DNA from 4 places in the Psychromonas saccharinae genome. Region 3 is predicted to be linked to each of the others. Evidence: riboswitches for the same ligand, from Rfam matches in the RefSeq annotation. Region 3 holds a riboswitch; each other region holds the start of a gene.
The links. Region 3 has a riboswitch for thiamine pyrophosphate ahead of thiC (phosphomethylpyrimidine synthase ThiC). Riboswitches for the same ligand answer to the same signal wherever they lie in the genome.

Region 1 (7,862 bases), 1.9 Mb from region 3:
ATTTTGAACAAAACAACGTGCCAGTGCGACGCGTTGCTTTTGACCACCAGATAACTCACCAGGAAGTCGCGAAAGCAGTTTTTTTATACCAACTTGCTCACACACTTCGACGATCTTTTGTTGCTGTTCCTTGTTTAATTTCAGCCCAGGATTCAATCCTAGACCGATATTATCGTGGACACTTAAATGATCAAAAAGATTACGTTCTTGAAATAACATAGACAATGGTCGGAGGTAAGGTTCGGTATTAAGCATGGAATTTCCAGCAATGATAATATCGCCATTTTTAGGTTCAATAAAACCAGCAACTAAATTAAGTAATGTACTTTTGCCAGCCCCACTTCCGCCTAACACGGCAACAATATCACCTTGATTAATGGCCACATTAAAATGAAACGCTTCTTCTTCATAGTCATAAATCACATCATCAAATTTGAGCATATATATTACTTATCGTTATTTTTTAGCATTAGTTTTTCCATCATTGCAAACATACCAACACTAAATATTAATAGAAACAATGAAACAACAGCCGCAGACTCCATTTGATAACTGCCTAAAAGCTGAAATAAATACAGCGGCAACGTTTTAAAATCTTGGCTACCAAATAAAGCAATGGCACTTAAATCACCAATGGATAATACAAAGCTAATTGCATAAGCATGAATAATTGGTTTTTTAATCGCTTTCCATTCAATCAGATAAAAACGCGAAGGACCCGACATACCTAAACTGCTTGCTAATAAATTATATTGCTGAGCAATATGCAACATAGGTTGTGCTAATGTTTTAATCACATAGGGCAAAGCCATTAATGCATTAACGACAATAACAATCACTAATGCCAGATCAAAAATATTCGTCCAATTTCGTAGTAACAAAAAAATACCAGTGCTAATCACAATACCCGGTGTAACCAATATAATTGTGCCAATCAGCTCTAATTTATCTGCACGAAAACGCAATCCGAGTAAACGCCAGCGACGACTGCTTATTAAAATGAGCATACCAGCGGCAAGGGCAATAAACGCAGCAAAGGTAGCAACAACAAATGAATTCCCAAGGGCAGACCAAAAATGCCAACCTGTCACTACATCGATAAATTGAGTATTAATGCCACTGAAAATTACCATCAATAAAGGAGGAATAACAAATAAAGTCACCAGAGTTATCCAACTAACATCCCACAGCAAAGCGCGTTTACTATCTGCAAATAATGGTAATTTGTCTTGCCGTTCTTCACTGGTCACCGCAATCACCTTCGAAAAACTTTGTATATATAAGACTAACCCTGCACAAAGAAACATTTGCCAGAGAGCTAATAATGCCCCCGATTGTAAATCAAAATCGAATTTAATGGCCTGATAAATAGCCAACTCAATCGTCGTTGATTTAGGGCCGCCCCCCAATGCCATGACCGTGGCAAAGCTTGTAAAACAAAGCATAAACACTAACCCGCAAACATGCGGTAATTGTTGACGTATAACAGGCCACTCGATTAATTTAAATTTATTCCAGTGATATATACCAAGGTGAGCAGATAATTTATGATGTTCAGTCGGAATCGATTGTAATGATTGTAAAAATAACCGCGCAGCAAAGGGTAAATTAAAAAATACATGAGCCAATAGAATGCCATTTAACCCATAAATTGAAAAAGGCAGTTGTTTATCAAAATAATTAAAAATATCCGAAATCACCCCACTGTTACCATAGATTGCAAGTAAACCAAAAATGCCAACTAACACTGGCAGCACAAGGGTCGTTGCAAATAGCTTCAATAGCATTTTTTTAGCAAAGAAATGACGGCGAGATAAGGCATGCGCAACGGGAATGGCCAAGACAACACTTAACAATGTTGATATAAACGACTGATAAAAACTAAATAACGTAATATGCCGGTAATAAGTGTCAGACCAAAGCGCCGTCGGATTAAAACTAGACGAATGTGATAATAACCCCACTAGCGAAGCAGCAACAAACACAAAAATAAACCCGGCAGTAATAATACCGGGTATAAAATGACGCGATCTATGCATTAATTAATATCACACTTACTCAATTGACCCATTCAACCATTCTTTTATCCATGCTTTATTATGGTTAGCGACTTCGTTATCAGGGAAATAATAAGATTTGCTTGGTTTGGATAATTGCTTAAACCCATCGGGTAAATCAACATCAATGACCGGATACATCCAATTACTCGTTGGAATAATCGATTGAAACTCTTTGCTGATAATAAATTGCATAAATTGATCAGCAAGAACGGGATGATGACTACTTTTTACTTTAGCAGCAACTTCGACCTGTTCATAATTACCTTCTGAAAAACTAGCCGCTGCATACTGTGTATTTTCTTCTGCAATAATATGATATGCCGGTGATGTGGTATAAGAAAGTACCATATCAGCTTCCCCTTCTAGGAACATATTATAAGCTTCAGACCAACCTTTCGTTACCGTCACTGTTTTTTTGGTTAGCATTGACCAAGCATCCTGCGCTTTATCGCCATATACCCATTTCATCCACAACATTAGCCCTTGGCCCGGTGTAGAGGTGCGTGGATCTTGGTAGATAACTTTAATATCATTACGCTCTTCCACCAGTTCCTTTAAACTTTTTGGTGGATTTGCCAATTTTTCTTTATTATAAACAAAGGCAAAATAACCATAATCAAAAGGAATAAAGGTTTTATCTTCCCAACCACCGGGTAAAGTGATATTGGTCATATCGACTTTATGTTCAGCTAATAGTCCCGTATTTTTTGCTACGCTCATACTATTATTATCAAGCCCAAGTATCACATCCGCTTTACTATTTTCACCTTCAAGACGAAGACGATTTAAAATAGAAACCCCATCATCAAGGGCAACAAATTCAAGCTCACAGTCACATTGAGATTCAAATGCAGCTTTAACTTTAGGACCGGGGCCCCAATCGGACGCGAAGGAATCGTACGTATAAACAACTAATTTATCAGCCAAAGCCGGCATTGAAATAAGGGTTGATACAGCAACAACAGAAAGGATTTTTTTCACTATGCACTCCATATATAGTCTGGACATGAGCATAGAAAGTGGCTATCAATAAAGGTCAAAGATTAGCTCAATTCCTACGCCAGTATTATCTGGTTCAGGTCGACGGGTAAGTTTTACAAACAATCTCAGCCTAAAAAATAAGCACCCCGTTGAGAATTATTATTATACACAAAAGGTTGAGTTAAATAATACTTATTTACGCTTTCTAGCGACTACTGATAATTAAGACATCAATAGACCGTATATCTATCAACAAACAGATGAGTTAAGGATCGAATTGATAGACGCTGATTTTTTCAGTAATAATTATAAAATATATACCCGTTACCAATCAAGATGCGTTTATCAGTCACTAGCTCGGATACCAAGGCAAGGCGTAACATGATGGCAATGGCTAGCCCTTATCGAATGTTATAACGCAGTATTGGTGTTCGAGCTAGTGACCCGCAGGGCAAGATGAGAGGCAAACATCTTCGTTGTTATAAAGTCTCGATTTAACCCGTTAGATCTTCACCTTTATGCCTAGAATCTGCTCACCTCTCATCTTGCTGATTTCTGCATCTTGAATGGTAACGGGTATAGATATCAAATATATTTAAAATATGTGAGCTATACTCTTTTTACACTATTTGAATTTCCATACTGCATAAAGAATTAAACACGGAAGGAATAATAATTATGCCCCCGACGCATTCGAATATTCACCAACAGCCAATATATCCATCGATCAAAAAGTTACGAAATCGCTATAAAACAGCATTATCTCTCATCGCCATTCTTATTATTTTATCGCAAATTGTTATGCAGTCGCTATTATCTAATTTAGTTCATGATTCCGATACAATAAACCTTGCTGGCAGACAGCGCATGTTAAGCCAGAAAATCACTAAATTAAGTTATTATATTTTATCAACCTCCTCGTTTGAGCAAACAAATCGCTATCGCAGTGAACTAAAAAAAACCACTGCATTATGGCAAACATCACATGATGGATTGATTAATGGCAATAAAGCACTCAATTTACGCGCTAAAAATAGCACCGAAATAAAAGCTTTATTTGCTCAAATAGAGTCTCACTTTCAAACCATGCTTAACATAACGAAAATCGTACTCACAACCGATGAAAAACAACATCTACAAAATACGATTGCAAGATTACCGTTCTCCGAAAATGCTTTCTTAACGGGAATGGACAAAATAGTATTTCAATATGCAAAAGAAGCGAATGATAAAGTTTTAATCGCGAAATGGACTGAAATAACACTGTCTGTTATTGCCTTAATCGTTCTCTTATTAGAATTACTTTTTATTTTTACCCCCACTGCAACAAAATTACAGAAAAGTTTAGAAAAGTTAAATCAACATAAAAAAGATTTACAAAACCTATTTGCAGCCAGTCCAATTGCAATGTTATTAGTCGATCCTGAAGATTGCAGCATATTGCAATTAAACAAAAAAGCATCTGCATTAATTGGTGAGCCATTTGATGATAACGGTAAAAAAGCGGTATTAGATGACTACCTTGACGCTAATTTTGAAAGTAATAATCTGTTTATTAATAAACTTAAACAAGGCGTCAGTCTCAATGAATATGAAATGGTATTTTTAACCGCACAAGGACAAATGCATGAGTCTTTAATTTCCGTTCGTAATATTTCTTTTAAAGGAAAGTCGACTGCCGTTATTGGCATTACCAATATTAATGAACTCAAAAAAGCACAGCAAGAGCTGCTGCATTACGCTTCCTATGATGATATGTCAGGATTATTAAATCGTCGGACAGGCATCATTTTTCTGAGTAAAGTAATGCAGCAAGTAGATCGGCAACATAATTCAATGTGTATTTGTTATATCGATTTAGATGGTCTAAAGGAAGTTAATGATCAGTATGGTCATGCTGAAGGTGATTGGTTAATTCAAACATTATCACAAACATTAATTAATATTATTCGAACTAGTGATGCGGGAGTACGACTCGGTGGCGATGAATTTTTAGTTATTTTAAATGATTGTACACTTGATAATTCTAAACATTTCATCACACGAATAGAAAGTGAAATTATAAAAGTGAATACTTACCATAATAAACCATTTTCACTGCGATTTAGTTATGGAATTACATCCTATAATGCCGACAGAAAAATAACACCCGATGAACTTATTTCTGAGTCCGATAGTTTAATGTATCAATCAAAACAAAAGAAAAAGATTACAATATTCGATTAATCGCATAAACTTTTACACTTAAGAATTTTATTACGTTAGGAAATAATATGTATAAACTTGTTGCATTAGATATGGATGGCACACTACTCAATAGCGAAAAGCAATTAACACCTCGCGTTCGTGCTGCAATATCAGCCGCAAAAAAACAGGGAGTAAAAGTTGTATTAGCATCGGGACGCCCTTACGAAGGCATGATTTCAACAATAAAAGAACTCGAATTGGATGGTATTGAAGATTACGCACTGCCTTACAATGCATCATTAATACTAAAAGTCGCCTGTGGAACCATTGTTTCTCGTGCCATTTTAACTGGGCAAGATGCAATCAATCTTTATCAAATATCAAAACAACTACAGGTCAATATTCTCGCTTATTCAACGTCACGCGGATTAATTACGCCCCGTAAAAATAAATATACCGATTACGAAGCCGAGCTAAATGGTATCACCTCGTCTGAATTTGATTTCGACCAATTAACCGAAAATGAAGATATTATAAAAGTAATGTTAGTCGATGAACCTGAATTATTAACGGAGGCGATAAAGAAATTATCAAAAACTTTGCACAACGACTACTCAATTGCACGCAGCTTGCCTTGTTTTTACGAATTTACCAATAAAAACAGCAATAAAGGTAAAGGAATGGAAGCATTAACCGCCCACCTTGGATTAACACCCGAACAAATTATTTGTGTCGGTGATGCTGGAAATGATCTAGAAATGATCCAATTTGCAGGATTAGGTGTAGCCATGGAAAATGCTTTAGATGAAGTAAAGGCACACGCAAACTACATCACTAAAAGTAATGATCAAGATGGCGTTGCCCATGTTTTTGAAAAATATATTTTAAATTAATCATATCCGTTGTTTTTAACCTCAGTTCTAGATAATGAGAGCGAAATAAAACCAAGTATCAATCACTTAAAAATATCATCTAGTACTGTATCGTTTAGCTTATCCAAAATTGAGGTTATTTAATGCATGATCTAAACTTTACACCGGCAAAATGGTTTGGTTGATACGAAAGTTAATGTAAATATTGCTTCCTTAAAATAACGTTCAATAAAGAAATAGCTCCGCTAGTTATTACGATTGGTTTTAACATCAACCTTTAAAAATGTTCAACTTAATAAATCCAGTTGGACATTTTCTTCCCCGTTAGTTTTTTCTAAACTCATTAAAAATTGTTCACTGTCTCGGTATATAATTTGTTTCTTATCTTCAGAAAATCGATCATAGGTCCTATACATCATGGCTAAACGATGATTTCCCTTTAATTGGTCACGATGACGAGCGAGGAAGTCCCAATATAAATAATTAAACGGACAAGCCTCTTCCCCTTCTTTTTTTGATACTTTATATTGGCAGCCTTTGCAATAATCGGACATTTTATTAATATACGCACCGCCTGCCGCATAGGGTTTGCTGGCCAAAACGCCCCCATCAGCAAATAGAATCATGCCAGATACATTAGGCAGTTCGACCCATTCATAGGCATCCGCATAAACCAATAAAAACCAATCGTTAACCTGTTTTGGTTCTATCCCGGCAAGCAAAGCAAAATTCCCCAATACCATTAAGCGTTGAATATGATGCGCATAGGCATTATTTTGCGTTTCAGATACACACTGATGTAGACAATTCATTTTGGTATTCGCCGTCCAATAAAAGTCGGGCAAATTACGTTTAGCTTGGAAATAGTTTTCTGTTTTGTACTCCGGCATTTTAAGCCAATAAATACCACGAACATATTCTCGCCAACCAACAATTTGGCGAATAAACCCTTCCACGGCATTTAAAGGTGCTTTGCCATTGTAATATGCGTTCTCTGCTGCGCGTACGCATTCTAAAGGCAACAACAACCCACAATTGATATAGAAGCTAATATGAGAATGATACATCCAAGGCTCGCCCTGTAACATTGCATCCTGATAATCACCAAAACAATCGAGACGTTCCTCTATAAACTGCTTAAGCACCTGTAATGCCTGTTCGCGTGTGACTGCAAAATAAAAAGGATCAATATCACCAAAATGATCTGAAAAACGTTCTGCAACTAAGGATTTGACCTCAAACGTAATTGAATCGGGTTTATTAATATATGCAGGCGGAATAACTAAATTTCCCCTTGGGCTTTTGCGATTATCAGCATCAAAATTCCACTTTCCACCGACGGGTTGATCCCCATCCATCAAAATATAATATTTTTTACGCATCTCACGGTAAAAATATTCCATTCTCATTTGTTTACGCTGACTCGCCCATTCAGAAAATTCATCGGAATTACAAAGAAATCGATTATCTGGTCGGATATCCACCGGTAAACCAACTTCGGCCTCCCATTGTTTTATATCTTCGAGTACACGATATTCGCCTGGCGAGGTAACAACAATGCGATCTATTTTAAAACGTGTAACTGCCCGTTTAACTTCACCAGTAAAGGAGCCCGTATTGTTAGGATCATCGAGTTTAATGTAACAAGTATTGTAACCAGCTTTACATAGGGCCTCAGAGAAATGGCGCATCGCTGAGAATATAAATGCAATTTTCTTTTTATGGTGACGTACATAGGTTGCTTCATCCCAGACTTCACACA
Region 2 (7,862 bases), 1.3 Mb from region 3:
AAGGAACCGATGTTGACCAACCACGTAACTTAGCAAAAGCCGTGACTGTAGAATAAAAATCATTTAAAACAATGGGTTAATTTATTTTTCTGTTGTTATTTAAATTAAAAAAGGCGATGATATTTACGTATCATCGCCTTTTTATTTTATGGTAGGATACCAATATCTACAAGCTAGTAGACTACTTAACTAAAGGATTAAGCATGATAGAAAGACAGCAGACTAAGCAACGCATGAGTCGTATCGTAAAGCATAACGGCACCATTTACCTGTGCGGGCAAGTGTGTGCCGATGCCACAAAAAATATCACCGAACAAACTCAAACTATGCTTGATAAAGTGGATGAATTACTGTTAGAGGCGAGTAGCGATCGTAAGCATATTCTTTCTGCTACTATCTATGTTAAAAGTATGGCTGAACACTTTGCTCCAATGAATGCCGTGTGGGATGCTTGGATACCAGAAGGTTATGCCCCTGCCAGAGCCTGTGTTGAAGCAAGCATGGCCAGAGAGGCATTATTAGTTGAGATCTCCGTCGTTGCGGCTGAGAAATAGTGATTAACATTTTACAATCTAGCGTATTTAACATTTGTAAATATCGCGATAGAAAGGCAAATCGACAATGATTTGCCTTATGCTCTTAATCTTGGACTAATACGCTTTAAAATTTATACACAACCCCGACTGATGCATACTTCATATCCGTTGAAAAATCAGCATTATCAATATCATCGCTGGCACTATCTACATCTAAATCATTGTCATAGAGTGTATAATCTACTTTTACTGCCCAGTTTTTATCGATATGATAGCTTGCGCCTACTCCTGCAAATAATCCGGTATCATCTTCACTCTCATCAATACCTAGCACAGAATAATCGGTTTCATACCATAATTGACCGCCTCGAACATAAACATCGATGCTATTCGTTACGGGGAATCCTAACTTTAATCCCAATGTGTACCCATCTGTTTCGGCATTTGCCAAGTCATTTCCGTAAGTACCAAAATCGACATAACTACCTTCAACAGCGACATATTTATTGACCGCATAACCCGCGAATATCTGATATGCATCTTTATCATCATCAAACTCTTCATCGCCATCTACGCGCAAATAACCATAGTCACCACCGACATAAATACCTGCAGCATCGGTCTCGGGATCATAGGATTCTGCTTGTACTGCTGAGCTTAAAAAACCAGTTGAAATGACTACACACGCTAATATTGTCTTTTTCATTATATGCTCCATAAGTTAGTTAATATTTATACCCGTTACCAATCAAGCTGCTGATTTCTGAATCTTGAATGGTAACGGATATATACTGAATTGTGCCTCAGATAATGAGTAACATTACAAATTTCATGCCAGTAGATAGCCCATTGAAAGTGCTGGTTTTGGTCTAAAATCGTACAATTTTTTGTTGTTATATGAAGTTTTTATAATTAACTATGAAAAAATTACACAGCGTTAGGGGGGCGATTTTTAATCAAGAGTCGTGTTGATTAAATGGAATATGTTTTAGGTATTTTTAGCCGTAAATGAAGAAAAGTGAAGAAGTCGTAAAATAGTTAGAACATCTTATCTAACGGAGTAAAATATCTGTGTTGATGTAACAGTGGGCACAAAGGCCAAGCTGTTACATCAAGGTTAAGCTTAAAGTGCCTTATTCGACATCATGAACACAACGTACATAATTATAGCCACGTTCTTCATCACAGGCATAATCAGAGCATCCTGTTCCATCGTTTATATCGTCAGGATCCTTAGGATCACTACGTTGAGCACCCGCACCATGGTAATCATAGTAAGTGGTATCATCGCTATCCATATTGGAATAAGAGTAAGCTCGACCGAAGGCGAAATAGCTGCCATTCATAGGAAAGTCGCCAATTGTTGTACTAGACCAGAACCATCCATAATCACCGCCATCACCGTATACATCATCAATATCATAGCTTTCGTTAAAGGTGATATCAAAGTAGTCGGTATCGATAGCCGGAACCTCTGTTGTGCCGTAATTGACAATGCTTTGAAGCTCTTTATTGTCTGGCAAGCGCCACTCGGTATATCCCTCAAGTTCCAACGCTTCACAATACTCTAAAGCCTCGGGCCAGCTGTATGTTTCTCCACCATCACTTTGTTCCCACATAAGGTCCGTTGCATTGTCGGTAACGATGGTGCCTTCGTCATTCAGAGAAAAATCGTTATTACCGTATTCATCACCCCTTACACAGCGAACATATAGCCCACTAGGACTGGAGTCTTCAGAATAGGATTTGATATGACCATCTGCGAAATTAAAGCCTAGAGCTGCCCAGTAACCCGCATTGTCATCATCTTCATCGTTAGAGCCTGCAACCCTATTTATCAAATATTCTGTGCTTGACCAAAATTGAGTCGCAAAGGGTTGATTCGTATCATATTCGAAACCGAAATAGTCTTCATCGATATAAGGAACGCTATCGACATCTTCATCCGTAGACATCGCACCATTATAATCAGCAATAGAGTACAATTCCTTTATTGACGGAAGGCGCCAATCATCATAATCACCGGTCGTTTGCGCTTCACAATAGGCAACGGCTTCATCGTAATCATATTGGTCATCCGCTTGATTGTATTCCCACATTAGCCCCGTGTTATTGTCGGTTACCACCGTAGAATCATCACTTGTATAGTCTGCTAAGGTTGTTTCATATTCTGCATCTTGACCCGTGTATTCAGAGCCGCAGGTGATCGTCTCTCCATCAACATCATAACAATCACTCTGCATGGTATCTACGACAACATACGAGGAATTTACCTCTGTTGTCGTTTCAGTTGTGTCTGAATCTTCTGAGTCACAACCTGCCAAGATGAGAGGGAAAAGAACAAAGCCTACCTGCTTTACCATTGAGTTAAATATCATTTTAGATCTCTTTTTGAAATTTCGACAATTAGAGCAAATTAAGGTGTAAAGGATGTGTAAAAAATATGAATAATGCTTGAAGCCAATTGCCGAATAAACATTTTTCTATCGATTAAAATAGGGCGTAAATTATTTTTCATTTTATGATAAATATTGCTATCTATTGTTAATGCTTAAGAACATAATCTCACCGTTACCAGATGGAGTAATACCTCTGAGTAACCTTTGTCATAGGGTTAGTAGTTGTTTATCTTAAAAAGGAAAAGCATCGTGAGTAAAGGCCAAGACAGCAAGAAAAACGGTATGAAAAAACCGCTTTTGACTGCAAAAGAGAAAAAAGCAGTAAAAATAGCAAAAAAATCAAAAGTTGGATTTTTCGCTAAATAAAGATTAAATGAAAGGTCATCAATTTTGCGGTGACCTTTTTAGTTTTATACAAACTACAACTACAAACTTTCTTCTAAAATAAGATGCTGAATAAAATATTGGACCCGTGCATTTGGGGCAGCGACTTTAGTCGCTCATATTTGAAAAGAATATTATGCTTTGTGTCATAGACAGTCCAAAACCGACACATCAAAAGGGGCAATGTGTAGGTTCTAGACTTATTAACATAGAATAATTATTTATCAGACTAATGTCCTGATTCCAAATAAATATTAGAATCGGAACTTCAGTTTTGAACGTGCTTAACTTCCTATCACACCACCATCTTCCTTGGTGATCATCACAATTGTCGAGCGTGGTTTATTCTCTCCGCCTGCTGGGAAGTGCGCCGTTGGATGTTGTATACCGACGAACATGGTTTTTTGGTCTTCAGAGAAGGTTAACCCTGTTACTTCACAGCCAATTGGGCCGGTTAAGAAACGGCGTACTTCCCCTGTATTGGGATCGCCGCATAACATTTGGTTATTGCCTTGCCCGGCAAAGTCACCTTCGTTCGAGAAGTTACCATCGGTTTGAATCCATAAACGACCTGCTTTATCAAAGCCGATTCCATCTGGGCTATTAAACATATTGTCTTTATTAATATTGTCACTGCCACCGTATAAATTATCTGGGTGAACAACGGGGTTACCGGCGATCAGGTATAAATCCCATTTAAATGCATCGCTTGTGTGGTCATTATTGGTTGGTAACCAGCGAAGGATTTGCCCGTAGTGGTTTTCTGCACGTGGGTTGGGGCCGCCCACATCTTGTCCTGATTTTACGCCACGGTTTTTGTTATTGGTGAGTGTACAAAATACGTGCTTTTTGTCAGGGTGAATGGCTACCCATTCCGGTCTGTCCATGGTCGTTGCGCCAACCTGCGTTGCGGCTCGACGTGCAAAAATCATCACTTCAGCTTGGCTGTTAAAGCCATTTTCCTTGGTTAGGCCATTTTTACCGTAAGTGAGTTCTAACCATTGGCCATTACCTTCTAGTTTGTCGGCATGCATACCAAACTGAGCAACATAAAGTGTACCTTCTTCAAGTAAACGACGGTTTGCACTGTCATTACCTTGTTGATATTTATTTTTTGATACAAATTTATAAAGATGTTCACCACGCTCATCATCACCTAAGTAAACAATAGCATGGCCATCATCGGCAAGAACAAATGCAGCATTCTCATGTTTGAAACGACCTAATGCACTACGTTTTAATGGCGTTGATGTAGGATCCATGGGATCAATTTCAACGACCCAACCAAAACGGTTTGGTTCATTGGGATTTTTAGCTAAGTCAAAACGTTCATCAAAGTTATGCCATTGATATTTACTTTGTTTAGCTTCGATACCATAGCGGTCGTAGTCGTTGTTAAGTTCTACGTCTTTTTCTGCGCCAAAGAAGCCATTGAAGTTTTCTTCACAGGTTAGGTAAGTGCCCCATGGGGTTTGTCCGTTTGAACAATTATTAATGGTACCGAGTATTTTTGTACCGGTTGGATCAGCTTTTGTCTTTAATAGCTCATGACCTGTCGCTGGCCCTGTCATTAACATTTCTGTATTTGCAGTGATACGGCGATTTAGTTTGCCGTTTTTATCCATAACCCATTGTCCATTTTGTTTACCTATTTCGACAATTGTGACACCTAATGCAGCTTGTGCTTTTTTTACATCGTCGGCTGTCATTGATTTACCTTGATGTGGAAAAAGAAATTTATAATTAGTGTATTCATTATTAACAGCCAGTAGAGCTCGGTCTTTGGACATTGGAAATAAGCTCATACCATCGGTATTATCACCAAATTGCATTGCCTGTGCCGTTGAGTTTTGTTGGCCATCGGCATTAAACGCAGGAGCATTGGCAAAAATAGGGTCACCCCAAGACATTAAATTACGCGTGGTATAACCTGCTGGTACGGTTATTGTGTCAGCCGTTGAAGTTGGAATTGCCGTGAAATTTAATAATGGGCTATTTATGCTTCCTGCAATTGCTTTTGCCACTGGGTTCAAGGCTAAAAATGTCCCCGCGCCGATGGCTGCTGAACCGAATAAAAAACCACGTCGAGATAAACGTGCATTCACCATCTTGCTAAAATCAGTGTCTTTATCTAATGAGTTTGTCATGGGATTACCTAGTTAATATTTAGAAGTCGGGTATTTATACCAATCGTAATAATTAGCTGATCTATTTTCCTGCGCAAAATTTAGATCACATATTTAATACAATTGGTTTTAGAATGACTGCTAGGCTAGCACCGTAATGTGACAGGTTTGTTACGGATTTATATTTTTATTAAACATTTAATCATGTCGATATTGTCATCAGCTTTATGCTTCCTTTTTTGGAAGTGATTTTATCGTGACCTTTCTATTGACAATAAAATCAAGGTTATCTATTCTGATTTTGGAATCGGGGGGGCCTAGCGGCTGAGAGAACTCATAGAGTTTGACCCTTATTACCTGATCCGGGTTATGCCGGCGTAGGGAGATTATACTGAGAATTCAGGCCCTACTATTATTGTTAATAGTGGGGCTTTTTTTTGCTTTATATTCTTTCATTGTTAATTTTTACGAAAGGATTAAACCGATGGAAGCAAGTGTTGCCATTCAAATATTACCAGAAACCGTCGATAAAGATGAAATCATCCGCGTGGTTGATAACGTTATCGATTATATAAAAAGCACTGGGTTAAGTTATTACGTTGGCCCCTGTGAAACCTCTATTGAAGGTGATTTTGACCAATTATTTGATGTATTAAAAGAATGCCACAAAATTGCAATTAATGCTGGCACACCGGGCGTTGCATCTTATATCAAAGTGACTTACCACCCGGAAGGTGACGTATTATCTATTGATAAAAAGGTCACTAAACATCATCAATAAATGCATCCCTATTGGCACACTGCTTTTGCTTATTGGGATATGGGCGTTTATTTGTGCAGAAAATATTGTGCCTGCTTTTATGCTGCCATCTCCTCTTGATGTTGCCCACGCCTTTATCCGTGATTTTTCACTTTTAATGCAACATACAAGTGTCACCCTAGTGGAAGCTTTTTGGGGATTGAGCTTAGGAATTATTGTTGGTTTTATCGTTGCTGTTTTAATGGATGAATTCAACTTTGCCTATCGCAGTTTTTACCCATTAGTTGTGCTTACTCAAACCATTCCAACCATTGCTATTGCACCGCTGTTAGTACTGTGGATGGGGTATGGCATGGCGCCTAAAATGGTATTGGTTGCGTTAACCACCTTTTTTCCTATCACAATAGGGTTACTCGATGGTTTTAAATCAGCAGATAAAGATATGGTTGATTTAATGCGAGCAATGGGGGCGGGAAAGCTGCAAATATTTCGATATATAAAGCTGCCGGGGTCGATGACTCATTTCTTTTCGAGTCTCAAAATCTCTGTTACTTACTCTATTGTCGCTGCCGTTATTTCTGAATGGCTTGGCGGGTTTGAAGGGTTAGGCGTCTATATGATTCGAGTCAAAAAATCCTATGCATTCGATGAAATGTTTGCGGTTATATTCCTGATTTCGATCTTAAGTTTAGTGCTGATGAAATTAATAGATTTATTAAAATATACTGCCCTTAAATGGGAAAGAGCAAAATAATTAAGGAAGATAAATAGATGAAAAACTTACTTTATATCGTTATGTCGATATGTATCAGCTGTAACGTTATGGCTGCGGACGAAAATAATACATTAGTACCTATTACGTTTTTGTTAGATTGGACGCCCAATACAAATCATACCGGAGTTTATGTCGCACAGGAAAAGGGGTATTACGAAGCAGAAGGGCTTAAAGTGGATATTGCTCAGCCAAGTGATGGTGATGCTGCGATGTTAATTGCGAGTGGGCGCGCCCAATTTGGTGTGAGTTTTCAAGACTCTTTAGTGCCGGCCTTTACTCGAAGAAATAAGGTGCCAGTGACTGCTATTGCTGCGTTAATTCAACATAATACATCGGGCCTTGTTACATTAGCGTCTTCTGGAATTACACGACCTAAAGCATTAGCTGGACATAAATACGCAACTTGGGATATGGCCATTGAAAAAGCGATGATGAAGGAGTTAATCGAGTCCGATGGTGGCGATTATTCAAAACTAACATTAATTCCAAGTACCGTGGCCGATGCTATTTCAGCCATTCAAACCAATGTCGATAGTGTTTGGGTTTACTATGCGTGGGATAAAATTAGAGCTGATATTGCCGGAGTAGAGACTAACTTCATGGCGTTTAAAGATTATGCACCTGAACTTGACTATTATAATCCGATTTTAATTGCAGGCGATGAGTACCTTAAAGCGAATCCTGAACAAGCAAAAGCATTTTTACGTGCGACCGAAAAAGGCTATCAATTTGCGATGGCTCATCCCAATCAAGCGGCTAAAATTTTAACCAAACTTGTGCCCGAGTTAGATGAAAAATTAGTGATGAAAAGCCAACAATGGCTAGCGGATCAATATCAAGCCGAAGCTGCACATTGGGGAGAGTTTGACCCTAAAAGATGGA
Region 3 (7,862 bases):
ACTAATGGATCATCTGTCTGCATTTGCGTATACAACATAACTTACCCTCCTGCGATAGCTTGAAAAAGGGAAATCTGATCACCTTCACAAAGGATATATTTAGCCCAATCCTGTTTTCTAATAATCTTTTGATTAACCGCAAGTGCTGAGCCAGTAAGTGGCTTGTCTAAGCTAACCAAAAGTTGTTCTATATTACTTCCTGTCGTAATTTCTAACTTATTTTCATTAATAACTACATTCATTTTTTTGTCCACATACAGGGCATTCGGGGTCTTTACCGATAGTAAAGGTTTGCCAATCCAAGGTTTTACCATCGAACAGTTTTAATTTATTTTTCACACCGGAAGGCACTCCAGTAATATATTTAATCGCTTCTAATGCCTGAAGAGAACCAATTGTGCCAACAACAGGGCCTAACACACCGGCATTAGTGCAATTAAGCTGTTGTTCCTCCCCGTCGGGAAATAGACACTGATAACAAGCTGAATCATCTTCTCTATGATCAAAAAACATCAGTTGTCCTTGCATTTGAATTGCCGCACCTATAATTGCAGGTACTTTAGCTTTAACACAGGCTCGATTGATCAACCGACGACTTTCTAAATTATCAGTACAATCTAATACTAAATTGGTCATCATTAATTCAAGTAATAGCTGCTCTTCATCCATTTCTTGATTAATGGTTCTTATGCGAATTTCAGGGTTCAAACTTTGTAAACGATTCTTCATCAACACAACTTTGTCCGAGCCAATATCTCCCGTTTGATAAATAATCTGTCTTTGCAAATTGCTGACATCTAAAGTATCGAAATCTGCAATAACTAAAGATCCGACACCAGCAGCCGCGAGATATAAAGCCGCAGGAGAGCCTAATCCTCCCGCACCAATAATAAGCACATGAGAATTCTTAAGATCTTTTTGCCCTAATTCGCCAATTTCATCTAACAAAATATGACGGCTATAACGTAACATTTCAGCATCATTGAGCATGACCTTCCCCTATTGAATAATTAAAATTTATATTGATAATTTGATTTTTATTTTAAGCTTAAAACCGCAGGACTAAAGTCCTGAATCCTAAACAATACTAAAAGCACCCCCTACAGGCTAAATGCCAAGCCAATATCCGGACATGGGATTTCAGTCCCGCAGGTTCTTTTTAGTGCTAAATCCAACGGTTAACTTTTAAACCAAAACCGCAGGACTAAAGTCCTGAATCCGAAACAATACTAAAAGCAAAACCATGGTGCGCACTGCACACCCTACAGGCTAAATGCCAAACTAATATCCGGACATGGGACTTTAGTCCCGCAGGTAATTTTTAGTGCTAAATCCATTTCTGAAAATAGCATTTCCCTTCATTCCGTTCATTCCGTTCACTTAGTTTTAATACTAGTACTCAGAGATAAAAAGTCATAGCTTAATAATGTAGTCACTATGTTATTTCCTATAAAAATCAATTATCAACCAACTTTAACCTTATCGTTTTGTCTGTTCAATAACCTCCTTAAAAGCATTAATAGCAACCTCGGGGTCATCTATTTTGGTTATTGCACTCACAACGGCGATACTCCCCACGCCCGTGGCACAGACTTGCTCAGCACGCTGCAAATTAATGCCACCAATTGCAACGGTTGGTATACCATTCAATAAATTGACATATTTTTTCAATCGCTCCACTCCCTGTGGTTCAGAAGGCATGTCTTTAGTTTGAGTTTCAAAAATATGTCCAAGTGCGATATAACTGGGCTTAAGTTGTTTAGCGCATAACATTTCAAAATAACCATGGGTACTAATGCCTAATCGTAACCCCGCGTCAGAAATCATCGCTAAATCTGCCGATTGAATATCTTCTTGCCCTAAATGCACACCATAGGCACCATGTTTTATTGCAAGTTGCCAATAGTCATTTATAAATAAACGCGCCTTGTATTTCTGTCCTAATGCAATCGCTTGTACTATTTGTTGCTCAACATCTGCAGGTGATTTATCTTTAATACGTAATTGAACGGTTTTAACGCCAAGCATTAATACTTTTTCTAACCACTCAATACTGTCTATTACAGGGTAAAGTCCAAGTTTACTGGTATCACAGGATAAAAATTCAGCGCCCGCCTCTAAACAACCTGATAAATCAAATTCATAACCCGCTTTCGATTCAGGAAAAACAACTTCGGGGAAATCAGACAATGAAACAGGCCAGCCAATATTGACTAACTTTGCACTTTTGTTTATTTGGGCTGACTTTAATCGTTGGTTTAAATATGCCTTAGCAAGGACAAAAGCATCGTCAATAAAATAATGTTGCGCGATAACAGCCGCCATCGCACTCGCTAAAATAGCGCCTAGTCCCAAACCAAATGTATTTTTTAAACGTTCACTACTTAATACAATTTCTCTTTGTCCATCAGTCCAATAATCAATACATCTGTTCTCGATTAAATCAAAGTTCCCCCCTTTAATTAATACACTTTTACAACCCAATGATATTAGCGCAAGTGCAGCCGGCTTACAGGATTCGCCAGTGAGTAATGCATGACCTGATAAAATAAACACTTCACGGGCATTTAAAGTTAGCAGATCAATCAATGGCAATAACTTATTTTTAATTTGTTCAATAATGCTGGGCTCAACAATATTATGCTCCGATTCCACGATAGCAACGGGATCATAAATAATAAAAGGGGGCACTTCCCAAGTCTGCTTATACATCGCTAATTTTTCTGCAAGAATCTGTACTTGCTCAATATTAGCTAACTGCCCGATTTTAATCACTTTTGCTGGGTTAGTTTTTGCTAAACCATCCAATTGCTGAATAAAAACATCTTCAGAAATTGATTCGAACACGCCAAGTTCCGCAATCGCAATAGCGCTAATCACAGAGCATGGTTCTCCAGCTAGATCATTTATAGTAAGGAGATCAGCTTGAATCCCAGTCCTACCAATAGGATCCGACGCTGAAATTGTCCAAACGATAGGGTTCATTTATACCTCTTCTATTTTTACAATCGCAGGTTGATATATTTCAGCGCCGCTTTCATTAAACTGTTTTGCTTTTTCCTGCATGCCTTGCTCAGCAGACATTGTGATGGTTTCATCTAATAACTTTATCGATATATCTCCATCTTCTAATTGTTTTGCATAATCACGCACATCCTGAGTAATTTTCATTGAGCAGAATTTAGGCCCACACATGGAACAAAAATGAGCGACTTTACCTGAAGTTTGTGGCAGGGTTTGATCATGAAATTCTCTAGCTGTGACTGGATCTAACCCTAAATTAAACTGATCTTCCCAACGAAACTCGAATCGCGCTTTAGATAATGCATTATCACGAATTTGAGCACCGGGATGGCCTTTTGCTAAATCGGCAGCATGAGCAGCTAATTTATAAGTAATCAATCCCGTTTTTACGTCATCCTTATTCGGTAAACCTAAATGTTCTTTTGGGGTGACATAACACAGCATTGCACATCCGTACCAGCCTATCTGTGCTGCACCAATAGCCGATGTGATATGATCGTAACCAGGGGCAATATCCGTCGTTAAAGGGCCTAATGTATAAAATGGTGCTTCAAAGCAGTCTTCTAACTGTTTATCCATATTTTCTTTGATCATTTGCATCGGAATATGGCCAGGACCTTCAATAATCACCTGAACATCATGCTCCCAGGCGATCTTACTGAGCTCACCTAAAATTTCTAATTCTGCAAACTGAGCCTGATCATTAGCATCTGCAATAGAACCAGGACGCAAACCATCGCCAAGCGACAATGACACATCATACTGCTGACAAATCAAACAAATTTCACGGAAATATTGATAGGCAAAGTTTTCTTTATGATGTGATAAACACCATTTGGCCATAATAGAACCGCCTCGCGAGACAATTCCCGTTAGACGTTTAGCAGTCATCGGCACAAAACGTAATAATACACCCGCATGGATCGTAAAATAATCCACGCCTTGCTCTGCTTGTTCGATCAAGGTATCTCGAAAAACTTCCCACGATAGGTCTTCAGCAATCCCATTCACTTTTTCAAGTGCTTGATAAATAGGAACTGTACCAATAGGCACAGGGGAATTACGTAATATCCATTCTCGTGTTTCATGAATATTGCGGCCCGTTGATAAATCCATAACCGTATCGCCGCCCCACAATGTCGACCAAACAAGTTTCTCAACTTCTTCTTCAATGGAAGAACTCACCGAAGAATTACCAATATTCGCATTAACCTTAACCAAAAAATTACGCCCGATAATCATTGGCTCTAATTCAGGATGATTTATATTGGCGGGAATAATCGCTCTACCACGCGCAATCTCACTGCGTACAAATTCAGGTGTGATATTTTCCTGTAAATGCGCACCAAAACTATGGCCCTTATGCTGAGAATGTAAATCTGTATTTTTTATCCGTTCGCGCCCCATATTTTCTCTAATCGCAACGTATTCCATTTCAGGCGTAATAATTCCCTGACGTGCATAATGCATTTGAGTAACAATTTTCCCTTTTTTAGCACGTAAAGGCTTAGCTAAATGAGCGAAACGTAATTCATCTAATTTATTATCATTTAGGCGTTTTAGTGCAAATTCTGAAGATACCCCACTTAATGTTTCACTATCATCACGTGCAGTAATCCAACTATGGCGTAGCTTATCTAAACCAAGGTGCACATCAATTTGTACTTTTGAATCAGTATAGGGACCTGAAGTATCATAAACAGGAATAGGTTCGTTTTTTTCAACACTTGGATTGTGTTCATCGTCACCAATAGCGGTGTCACTTTGATGAATTTGGCGCATTGCCACTTTGATTGGATGAAGTACTCCCTTGATAAATATTTTTTCAGAATTAGGGTAGGATTCATTATTTAAATTATGGATATAATCTTGCGCAGCTTGACGCGATTCTTTGCGTGATAAGCCATGACGATTAGTCGTTTTTAGATTTGTATTTACTTGAGTAGACATAGCATTCTTTACCTTTTAAAGTGAAAAAGAGTGCTTGTCGAAAAATAGTGGAAAGTATAAAGATCACATGAATAGTGACTTCACCTTGTTCCCTTCGTAGGTACTAACCCAATCAGGTTCCACGGATCCCGCTTATTAAAAGCAGTCTCAGCCCTAAGGCACTCCGACAAGAAAAATCAGTATAGAGTAAAAATTAGATGAATAAAAGGAAAAAGCAGCGATTAGTTTTTAGCTATCAGACATCAGTAAAAGAAAAACTAAGTATGTTTGGGTTGACTCGTGTTAAGAGCACCCCGATCAAAATACCTCGGGGGTAACAGAGGAGTTAAGATGATAACGAAGAAGATACATCTCAGGGATGATGTAAGAAGCAAGAGAATATCAAAAATAAAAAACTGATAGCTGACAGGCTAAAAACTGACAGCTACCTTTGAGCTATTTAGTTGGCTCTTGAATTTGGTATAAAGTAGGTTTATGTTCATCACACACGGTTTCACAGTCACAACTTTTTTCGATTCCCACACTAGAAAGTCCACCACAACTGCCTTGAATGCGTTTACCACCCATAATGACACCAATCGCCATCGCAACAACAACTAATAAAAAAATAACAAATGCGATAATAAATTCCATAATTCCTCCCAATTAATGAGTACTACAACGACTACCTTTGCTTTTAACGCCTTGCTCCGGACGAGTTAAAGGACTTGTATGTAAACGTGCATTTTCAAGTAACTCTTCCGTTGTATGACGAGTATTCCCCTGTTCAACTTGAATACCCGCATTTAATAAACGAGAAAGTGTGTTCTCTCCGATTTTTCGAACGATAACACCATCACAATGCATTTTATTAAAAAGTTCTATAATTGATTGTTTAGAAGAACAGCCTTTACCTTCTAAGGCGGGGTTCTTATAAACACCAATTTCTTTATTCTCTTCATTGTAAAAAGTGAATAGCTCTGTTTTTGAAAATTTATGAGAAAGCTTTTTTTCACTGGTGGCAATTGCATAAATCATCTTTAATTCCTTATACAAATAATATTAACTTTATAATAAACCAACTGTATTAAATATGTGACTTAATTTTCGCGAGAAAGATAGCTCACCTAATTATTAATGAGTGGCATTATAAGTAAACAGACAACAAAAAGCCCTTAGTGTTCCCACTAAAGGCTTTTTAGTTTATCTAAATATTAAAAATAGATAACTTATTCGTTAATTGCTTTCGCTTGAACAGCTGTTTCTAGTACATCAACAGGAACAAGTTCATAAGCTGCTTGCGGTTTTAATACCACATTAGATTTGTTTGCAACCATTAGCATTTGTTTTAAACGGCTTTCTTCAAATGGTTTAAGCAATAAACCTTGAATATCAAATAGACAATTCAAACCTAATAATTCACGTTGTAATTCAAAATGTGAACTTAGAATACTGATATCTGCTGCCGCTGATGTTTGACCCGTACGAATACGTTTAACTAATTCAATTCCCGCATTATCTGCGAGTAAAGAATCAACAATGATAAGGTCAAAATCTTGCAATGCAACTGAACGTTCAGCTTCAATTGTTGTAGCAACACCTTCAACGTAAGCAACATCAATTGATTCTAATTGCTCAATTAATTGAATACGTTCTGCAGCTTCAGCTTCAACAACCAATACCTTCATTGAATTGATTTCATTTGCCGCACTTTCACCTTTAGAAATAGGAGAAACTTGGCTATCAGCAGGAGCGCCAACACCTTCCATGCGTGCAATATAGCCACGCTTAGGAATAGTTGAAATATTCAAACCATGTAAACTTAATGTCCCAATACTTTTACGTAATTGAGAAATATGTTGATTAATTGTATGGTCAGTCACTAAACGACCCCATACATATTGAGCAAGATCTTCACGCGTTACAACGGTATTTACATTTTTACATAAAAAATGTAAAAGAGAAGTACGTAAAGGACCTAAATAAACTTTACGACGACCATGAATCAAGCTATTTTGACTTGTATCGATGTGGAACTCGCCCACCACTAAACTTTTTTCTAACATAAGAGCACCCGCCTATTATATTGAATTTTAATTGTTAAAATTTTGGTTATCGGACTGTTAAATCAGTCTCTAATTGTTTTTATTCATGTGTACAATATCAATTTTAGGTAAAAAAACAAGTCATTTTGTGTAATATGACCGCACCGTCAACTTCTGTGCCCTTTATGCTACTTTAATAGCTTGATTTTTAAGAGGGGAATTTAAAAACATAAAAAAAAACTATTTTCATATGAAAATAGTTTTTTTATTAATATGACCACTTTTTAAAGATTATGACACGTCTTTAACCGCAATAACGGTATCAGCCTTATCGGTATAATTTTTGATTTGATCAAAATTTAGATAACGATATGTGTCTGCAGCAGTCGCATCTAATGATCCTGCATACTTCATATATTCTTCAACCGTTGGTAGTTTACCTTCTATTGCAGCAACTGCCGCTAATTCAGCAGAGCTCAAATAAACGTTCGCACCATTACCTAAACGGTTAGGGAAATTACGTGTAGAAGTAGAAACGACTGTCGATTTATCCGCTACGCGTGCTTGGTTCCCCATACAGAGTGAACACCCAGGCATTTCGGTACGTGCACCGACTTTACCAAAGATACTGTAATAACCTTCATCAGAAAGTTGGCTTGCATCCATTTTTGTTGGTGGTGAAACCCATAAACGCGTTGGTAAAGTTCCACCAAAGTTTTGTAGCAATTTACCAGCAGCACGGAAATGTCCAATATTCGTCATACATGAACCAATAAAGACTTCGTCAATTTTTTCACCCGCAACTTCAGACAATAATTTCACATCGTCGGGATCATTTGGACAAGCAACAATAGGCTCTTTAAT
Region 4 (7,862 bases), 1.1 Mb from region 3:
GTGATATTGATAAAGCAAGTGGTGCCATTACCCATTTTTTTTTATTATCAATCATGTTGTTCTCCATTAATTCCATTCATTATTGGCGTTATTAAAAGCCAACGTTTTTTTAGTCAGAAAATTATTTATCCATATCCATTAATTTCCTGATTAATTAATACCGATCTTGACCATGTTATATGTCAGCCGTATTACGGTTTCCATAAAACAATGTAAAAGTGAGGTCAAATTGATATTAACAATCATTACTATTACACATAACTAAAATGCTGACTAGTTAGACAATAAAAAAACAACAATTATTTTATTAAAAAGAAATAGCATATTCCCACCGCTAAACATCAGATGCTATTTATGCTCAATATTTTATTACTCCTGCCGATAATAAGGTATGCCCCTTTCTTTTACTGCTTGTAAATCGGGCTAAATGTTTCTAAAACAGACGGAACTTGTTTGAAATACGACCATTTATTCTAATTAATTGAATAAATGACTTGATAAATAACCAATATCAATATACTGTTAATCCATACAGTGTTTATTTAAACAGGTGATTTTATGTTAACAAATTATATGCAAAACAATACTCAGCACACACCAGCTAGCGTTATTATTCCTAACAACGCATTGCCATCGCTAACCATTTCCTATGATATTGAAAACTATTATTCACTGTTATCTCATATCACTCGTGATGTAGAGCAACGCTGGATCCTATTTATCGCTCCACCAGGAAAACCAAATGTCACCTTTTTACAACAAGCAGGAATACACAAAAATCGCATAATCACACTACCCCAAAATAAAATTGGTGATCATAGCGAACTACTTAAATCCACACTAAAAAGTGGTAATTATTCAACGGTAGTGACTTGGTTAACTGATTGTGATGCTTCATTACAAAATGAATTATCTGAACTTGCACTCGCATCAAATAGCAAATGTTTTGTCTACTGCACGCAATAATTTGATTAGTTTCGTTACAAAATTAGTTATAGTATTATTTGCTACTCACTTTTAATGTTGCCAAATACAGGCAGGACAAAAAGTAGTTAAAAATTTCAACAATATTAATGACATTGTAAATAATGAGAGAACTGTATGTATCCCTATAGCGAAAAAACAAAAAACTTAATTAATCAAATCGGCAGCGGCGATGTAGGTTATATACCAAAAGCAATTACCTGTGCGATTAAAAATTTAGACTTAATAGCTGCTAATGAAGATTTACCAGAAGATGTTCGCAATCAAGCTGCTTTCGCTGCAGCGAATCTTGCATTAAGTGATTATAATGATGACTAATAAGCCATCTCAATTGTGTTAAATATGAGAACCACATTTAATACGGGAAAAAGTGTTTAGTTCGAATCGAAAGTGGAGGTAAATAGTTGTTTCATTTTATGGCACTTTCAACAAAAAACAAAAATTTTGCCCCGTAAAATAAAGCAATTAATTATCGCGATTGGCACAAATTCTATTACTTTACTTATTAACACTGACACAACAAAAAAGGAGCTAAATTAGCTCCTTTTTTGTTGTATGAAATACCACAAGAATCAATTTAACCGATATGAGTTAAACCACCCATATAGTTTTGTAACACCTTAGGTACTTCAATACGACCATCTTCAAGTTGATAGTTTTCTAATACAGCAACAAGCGTACGACCCACCGCTAAGCCTGAACCGTTTAAAGTATGAATAAGTTCTGGTTTTTTAGCACCTACCGGACGGAAACGAGCCTGAAGACGACGCGCTTGGAAATCACCAACATTCGAACATGAAGATATTTCGCGGTAAGTTTTCTGCGCTGGCACCCATACTTCTAGATCATAGGTTTTCGTTGCACTAAAGCCCATGTCTCCAGTACAAAGTACAACACGGCGGAATGGTAATTCGAGATTTTTTAGCACTTGTTCAGCATGTGAAGTAATTTCTTCCAATGCCTCAAAGCTTTTTGCAGGATCAACAAGTTGAACAAGCTCAACTTTATCAAATTGATGTTGACGAATAAGGCCACGTGTATCACGACCATATGAACCAGCCTCGCTTCGGAAACATGCAGTATGCGCCGTAATTCGAATAGGTAAATCAGCAGCATCGTAAATCATATCACGACTCATGTTTGTTAAAGGCACTTCAGCAGAAGGAATAAGAGACATACCAACCCCTTCTTCTGTCGCAGGTTGGGTATTAAATAAATCTGCACTAAATTTCGGTAACTGCGTTGTTCCGTATAAACTTTCTTTATTCACTAAAAGTGGAACATACATTTCTGTATATCCATGCTGTGTTGTGTGTAGGTCTAGCATGTATTGAGCGAGTGAGCGATGCAATTTAGCAATCTGACCTTGCATAACAATAAAACGAGAGCCACTAATTTTTACCGCAGATTTAAAATCTAACCCACCTAACGCTTCACCGAGATCGACGTGATCTTTGACTTCAAAATCAAAGTGCTTCGGCTCACCCCAAGTAGAAATTTCTACATTTTCATCTTCATTTTTACCAACGGGCACAGAGGCATCGGGTAAATTAGGAATAGTATAAGCAATTTCTTGGATTTGATTACTCACTAGTTCAAATTCAGCTTTAGTTTGATCTAATTGTTCACCCAACTTCGACATATCTTCACGTAATGGCGCAATATCTTCACCACGTTTTGCAGCCATTCCGATTTCTTTGGATCGGCTATTTCGCTGTGATTGTAAATTTTCCGTGTCAATTTGTAGCTGCTTTCTTTTTTCTTCTAATTGCTTAAGTTGATCAGTATCTAAAATAAAACCACGGGTTGCTAATCGTGCAGCTGTTTCTTCAATGTCATTACGTAAAAATTTGGGATCTAACATTCTGTATCCTAATGCTGTGAGGCTAATATCTAAAACCAAATGGTGAAACGACCATTAGGTGACGAGCTAACTGTTTTGATGCATTGACTGGTATCCAGACAATAATATGAACAAGATTGTAACAAATGGGAATCTTTTTCCAAAGGGACTTGTCACCCTAAAACCATTAAATATCAATATATTCATTAAAACACAGCAATTGTTGTTTATCTCACCAGCAAAAATCACTCAATCTCATCACATTGCTGTGGATATTGAAACAAAAGTCCCCCCGAAAGAGCAGCCACCGCTAATTTAGGTATGGTATAATTTTTTAATCTAATACAGTGTTATATAAGGAATACCTGCGTGGCCAATCATCAAAATCATCTACAATATTCACTACTTGGCCAAAACAAACAACATGAGCCATTAGCTTCACGTATGCGCCCTAGCACCCTGGCTGAATACATTGGCCAGGCACATTTATTAGAAAATAAAAACTCACCTTTAAGACAAGCAATTGAACACGGTATTATTCACTCATGTGTGCTTGTTGGTCCACCGGGAACAGGGAAATCGACTTTAGCCAGTATTATGGCCAACAGTGCTGATGCCTATATTAAACATTTATCGGGAGTAATGGATGGGGTAAAATCGATCCGAGAAGCCGTTGCTTTTGCTAAACAAAACAATGATAGACCCACGGTAATTTACCTTGATGAAATCCATCGATTATCTAAATCACAACAGGATTCATTATTACCGCATATTGAAGATGGTACTGTTCATTTGATTGCAGCGACAACCGAGAACGTCGCCTTCGAATTAAATAAAGCGTTACTCTCAAGGTTAGCTATTTACCTATTAAAAACCTTACCTAGCGATGCGTTAGTTACTATGCTTAAACGGGCAATTAATGATACAAGTCGAGGCCTTAATCAAGGTGACATTCAATATCAAATAATTTGTGAAGACGGTTTACTCGAGGTTATTGCTAACCTTGCGAATGGTGATATGCGTATTGCCCTTAATACATTAGAGCGGCTGTATGATACATCTCGACCACACGATGGTTCAATTGAAATTAAATTAACCAAAGAAACCTTAAAAAGTATTATCGATTCTAAAACTACACGTTTTGATAAAAAAGGTGAAGATTGGTATAACTTAATCAGTGCTTTTCACAAAAGTATACGTGGTTCAGATGCACAGGCAGGACTTTATTGGGCAGCTAGAATGATTCATTCAGGTTGTCCTCATGATTATATTTTCCGTCGCATGTTAGCAATTGCATCTGAGGACGTTGGCAATGCAGAGCCCAATGCCGTTAAATTAGTATTAAGCTGTTGGCAAGCCTTTGAACGTTTAGGTATTGCTGAAACAGACTCACTGGCGCAAGCTGTGACTTACCTGGCAAGTTGTCCGAAAAGTAATGCGATCCATTTAGCGTGGAAAAAAGCATTATACGACGCTAAACATTTACCAGACTACGATGTGCCAATGCACTTAAGAAATGCCCCAAGACAAACCATGGCTGATTTAGGCTACGGTGTTGGCTACCGATATAGCCATGATGAAGATGGCGCCTATTCCATCGGCCAACAATATCTACCCGATGAATTAGTCGATGCAGTTTATTATGAGCCAAATGATAGGGGATTCGAGAAAAAGATAAAAGATAAATTGGCTTACTTACAGATGCTAGAAACGAATCATAAACGCTAATAGACACCTAACCCACATGGACTAGTAACCAACATGGGCTAGGCGCTAAAATCAACGTAACAATATAGGCACATAGTCCCGTACATTCGGTACTGCATCAATAATATTATGTTCAACCATAAATTGAGCATAATGATTATAACGTTGCATATCCGTCGCAGCGGGACGTAAAGAGAAGCGCGTTAATGTATCATTCCAAGCACGTTTATTTAATTCATTATTTAATGTGTCCGGTGAATAAGTAACAAACTCTTTCCATGATTCATCTTGATGATTAACAATATAATTAGCAGCTTGCTCTAATGCGTTATTAAATGCGATTACAACGTGCTTATCATAATTTTTAGCATTCGCAATCAATATAAGCTCATCATAAACAGGCACCCCATGTTCTTCTGGAAAAAAACTTTTAGTTTGAATGCCTTCTAATGCCAAATGAGTAGCTTCAAAGTTTCGAAATCCCCCCCAGATTGCATCTACTTCACCAGAAGCCAGGGAAGTGGTTAAATTCATGCCAACATTTACTATTTCAACATCGGTAAGCTGTACATTATGCGACATTAACATCGGCCCTAATGCCGCTTGCTCATTGCCAACTACGGATATACCAATTTTTTTACCTTTGAGGTCGGTTAACCCTTTAATATGACTATTATCTAATACTGTTAATGCATTAAGTGGGGTCGCAATTAACGTAGCCGTTCGAATAAGTGGTAAACCGGCAGCAACATCCATAATCAAACTTGGTTGATAGGAAACAGCGAGGTCAACTTTCCCCTCTGCAACCAACTTAGCAGGCATACTCGGATCTTCAGGCTGTTGAATATCAATATCAAGACCTTGTGCCTTAAAGTATCCACGTAGCTGAGCGATAACAATCGGCCCATGGTTTGGATTAACAAACCAATCGAGCATTAAAGTTACTTTTTTATTCTTAGCCATCACCGATGATGACATAGTAGTGACAATCAACAGGATAATTGTTAATAGTTTATTGAATTTCATTAATGTTCCTTCTATGCCTTTTACATATAAGATACTTGACGCTTTTAATGCACAATTATTTTTTAATAAAACCGATTACGATTAATTAAAAAATCACTCCGCCAAATATAGGGATGGTGCAAGAGAGTACCATAGACATTAAATAATCGGTATACCACTGCATAAAATCTCAATCGAACATTATCGTAAATCTTGATGGCCTCGAAAAAAATGATTAACGGGACCATGCCCATGACCAACGGATAATTCATCTGCATGAGCAATGGCTAATGAAATATATTGTTTAGCAAGCATAATAGATTGATATAAGTCGTGGCCTTGCGCCAAATAAGAAGCAATAGCAGAAGACAATGTACAACCCGTTCCATGAGTATTTTTTGTATCAATGCGACGACGGGAAAATGATTCAATTGAATCCTGCGTAATCAATATATCAACGCTTATTTCATTCATTGCTAAATGCCCTCCTTTCAATAATATCGCATTAGGTGTTAACGCCCTTAATGGGTTAACAAAATTGTTTATATTATCGATTTCTAAAGAGTATTTTTGCCCAGTCAATACAGCTGCTTCCGGGATATTAGGTGTAATTAAATGGGCTAATGGAAATAGGTCGGATATTAATGTATTCATTGCAGAGGAAGGCAACAACAAATCACCACTGGTTGCCACCATAACCGGGTCAACAACAACAAATGCAGGGCGATACTGTTTTATTTTTTGCGCAACAAGTTTAATAATATCAATGCCGGCTAGCATGCCAACTTTGACCGCAACAATATTAAGATCCAGAAAAACTGCATCCAGTTGCTTTGCAATATACGCAAGGGGGATTGGAAATATAGCACTGACAGATTGCGTATTTTGAGCTGTTATTGCAGTGATCACCGAACACGCATAACCACCAGTAGCTGAAATAGCCTTAATATCAGCTTGAATACCGGCACCCCCACCGCTATCAGAGCCCGCAATAGTTAAGACAATCGGGGGAGACTTTGTCGTATTAGTGGCTAAATCAATGGAATTTGACATAAATTTCCTCTCACCAGCGAGCAGGATCTACATCAAGCAACTCTTTGCTTTTTCTAACAAAAAGCATAAATAGCAAGATAATAGTTCCCTACGCCAGTATTAACTGAATCAGGTTCTACGGGTCTTGCTCAATAGTGAATCAACTAATACGCAATCTCAGCCTTAACAGCCCCCCGACTATATTTATATAAGTACAATAACGAAAAAGGTCGAATTGCACTTATGTGTATGCGTAAATCTAACGTTGGTCGTCGACCTCTACCCCCTCAGGTATCGAAAAAGTAAAGTAATCTGCAGGTATATTTTTACTTTTTTGAGAGTACGTTAAGGCGAAATCACTACGTTGTCCTTGTGCTTCAATTACTTCAAAACGGCTAATATTCCCCGTTTTATCAAATTCAAAAATAAAACTATTTTGCGGCGCACTGACGTCTTTCGTTTTAATCATAAATTGTTCATTTTGTTTTTTAACTGTGTATTTATCCCACTGAGCTTGAGTGGCCCCAGAAAGTAAAACAAAGGGTGTACCTGCAATTGCATCACTTAAATTGACCAAGGTAACCTGTTCAATAAAAGGACTGTACATCCACATGGTAACGCCATCTGAGATAATAAGATCTTGTTCTGGTGTCAACACTTCCCAACGAAATTTACCAGGGCGAGAAATAGACAGTGTCCCTTCGCTTTTATTGAGTACCTTGCCTTCGGCATTCGTCACAACTTGAGAAAACTGAGCATTAATTTGCTTAAACTGTGCTAACTTTTCCTTTAATAAATCAGCATCACTTTGCGTGGCAGAAACAGCATAAAGTGGAGTCATTATCAGTAAAAATGCCGCTAAAATAATTTTTTTCATTGTTTAATCCTTGACTGGAGGTGGTGCAAGTACATCACGACTGCTATTTGCACCAGAAGGCGCGCTAATCACGCCCTGTGCTTGTAATTGATCAACCAATCTGGCTGAACGATTGTAACCAATTCTAAATTTACGTTGAATACTGGAAATCGACACTTTACGTGTTTCCGTTATAAATGCGACAACTTCATCAAATAGCGCATCAATCTCTTCATCTCCTTCAGCTTCTTCACCAGGAAGAAGCGTATCTAAGGACGTTTCACCATTAAGAATATCTTGAATATAATTCGGCTCACCACGTTTTTTCCAATCATTAACCACTTTATGAACTTCATGATCATCAACAAACGCCCCATGAACACGTGTTGGTACGCCCACACCTGGTGGCATATAAAGCATATCACCATGACCCAG

Region 1: another riboswitch for thiamine pyrophosphate. It lies ahead of thiB (thiamine ABC transporter substrate binding subunit); the one in region 3 lies ahead of thiC (phosphomethylpyrimidine synthase ThiC).
Region 2: another riboswitch for thiamine pyrophosphate. It lies ahead of ACR30L_RS03125 (thiamine-binding protein); the one in region 3 lies ahead of thiC (phosphomethylpyrimidine synthase ThiC).
Region 4: another riboswitch for thiamine pyrophosphate. It lies ahead of thiD (bifunctional hydroxymethylpyrimidine kinase/phosphomethylpyrimidine kinase); the one in region 3 lies ahead of thiC (phosphomethylpyrimidine synthase ThiC).

What each region holds. Positions count from the first base shown of each region.
Region 1 is NZ_CP195153.1:1,954,722-1,962,583, reverse strand. It holds gene thiQ (thiamine ABC transporter ATP-binding protein) at 1-441, opposite strand, end outside; gene thiP (thiamine/thiamine pyrophosphate ABC transporter permease ThiP) at 447-2,039, opposite strand; gene thiB (thiamine ABC transporter substrate binding subunit) at 2,055-3,041, opposite strand; TPP riboswitch at 3,096-3,200, opposite strand; gene ACR30L_RS08640 (diguanylate cyclase domain-containing protein) at 3,720-5,267, shown strand; gene ACR30L_RS08635 (Cof-type HAD-IIB family hydrolase) at 5,315-6,121, shown strand; gene ACR30L_RS08630 (cryptochrome/photolyase family protein) at 6,388-7,862, opposite strand, start outside.
Region 2 is NZ_CP195153.1:690,312-698,173, forward strand. It holds gene glmS (glutamine--fructose-6-phosphate transaminase (isomerizing)) at 1-56, shown strand, start outside; gene ACR30L_RS03105 (RidA family protein) at 204-554, shown strand; gene ACR30L_RS03110 (outer membrane beta-barrel protein) at 661-1,242, opposite strand; gene ACR30L_RS03115 (DUF1566 domain-containing protein) at 1,670-2,914, opposite strand; gene ACR30L_RS03120 (PhoX family protein) at 3,604-5,466, opposite strand; TPP riboswitch at 5,745-5,846, shown strand; gene ACR30L_RS03125 (thiamine-binding protein) at 5,930-6,226, shown strand; gene ACR30L_RS03130 (ABC transporter permease) at 6,252-6,959, shown strand; gene ACR30L_RS03135 (ABC transporter substrate-binding protein) at 6,977-7,862, shown strand, end outside.
Region 3 is NZ_CP195153.1:3,894,131-3,901,992, forward strand. It holds gene ACR30L_RS17440 (thiazole synthase) at 1-38, opposite strand, end outside; gene thiS (sulfur carrier protein ThiS) at 42-242, opposite strand; gene ACR30L_RS17450 (HesA/MoeB/ThiF family protein) at 226-990, opposite strand; gene thiE (thiamine phosphate synthase) at 1,480-2,985, opposite strand; gene thiC (phosphomethylpyrimidine synthase ThiC) at 2,986-4,974, opposite strand; TPP riboswitch at 5,047-5,150, opposite strand; gene nqrM ((Na+)-NQR maturation NqrM) at 5,410-5,607, opposite strand; gene ACR30L_RS17470 (NifB/NifX family molybdenum-iron cluster-binding protein) at 5,620-5,991, opposite strand; gene ACR30L_RS17475 (winged helix-turn-helix domain-containing protein) at 6,183-7,019, opposite strand; gene acnB (bifunctional aconitate hydratase 2/2-methylisocitrate dehydratase) at 7,290-7,862, opposite strand, start outside.
Region 4 is NZ_CP195153.1:2,781,034-2,788,895, forward strand. It holds gene ACR30L_RS12330 (bifunctional metallophosphatase/5'-nucleotidase) at 1-55, opposite strand, end outside; gene ACR30L_RS12335 (SulA-like leucine-rich domain-containing protein) at 559-966, shown strand; gene ACR30L_RS12340 (YaeP family protein) at 1,102-1,302, shown strand; gene serS (serine--tRNA ligase) at 1,562-2,848, opposite strand; gene ACR30L_RS12350 (replication-associated recombination protein A) at 3,197-4,555, shown strand; gene ACR30L_RS12355 (ABC transporter substrate-binding protein) at 4,607-5,560, opposite strand; gene thiD (bifunctional hydroxymethylpyrimidine kinase/phosphomethylpyrimidine kinase) at 5,741-6,592, opposite strand; TPP riboswitch at 6,661-6,778, opposite strand; gene lolA (outer membrane lipoprotein chaperone LolA) at 6,831-7,448, opposite strand; gene ACR30L_RS12370 (DNA translocase FtsK) at 7,452-7,862, opposite strand, start outside.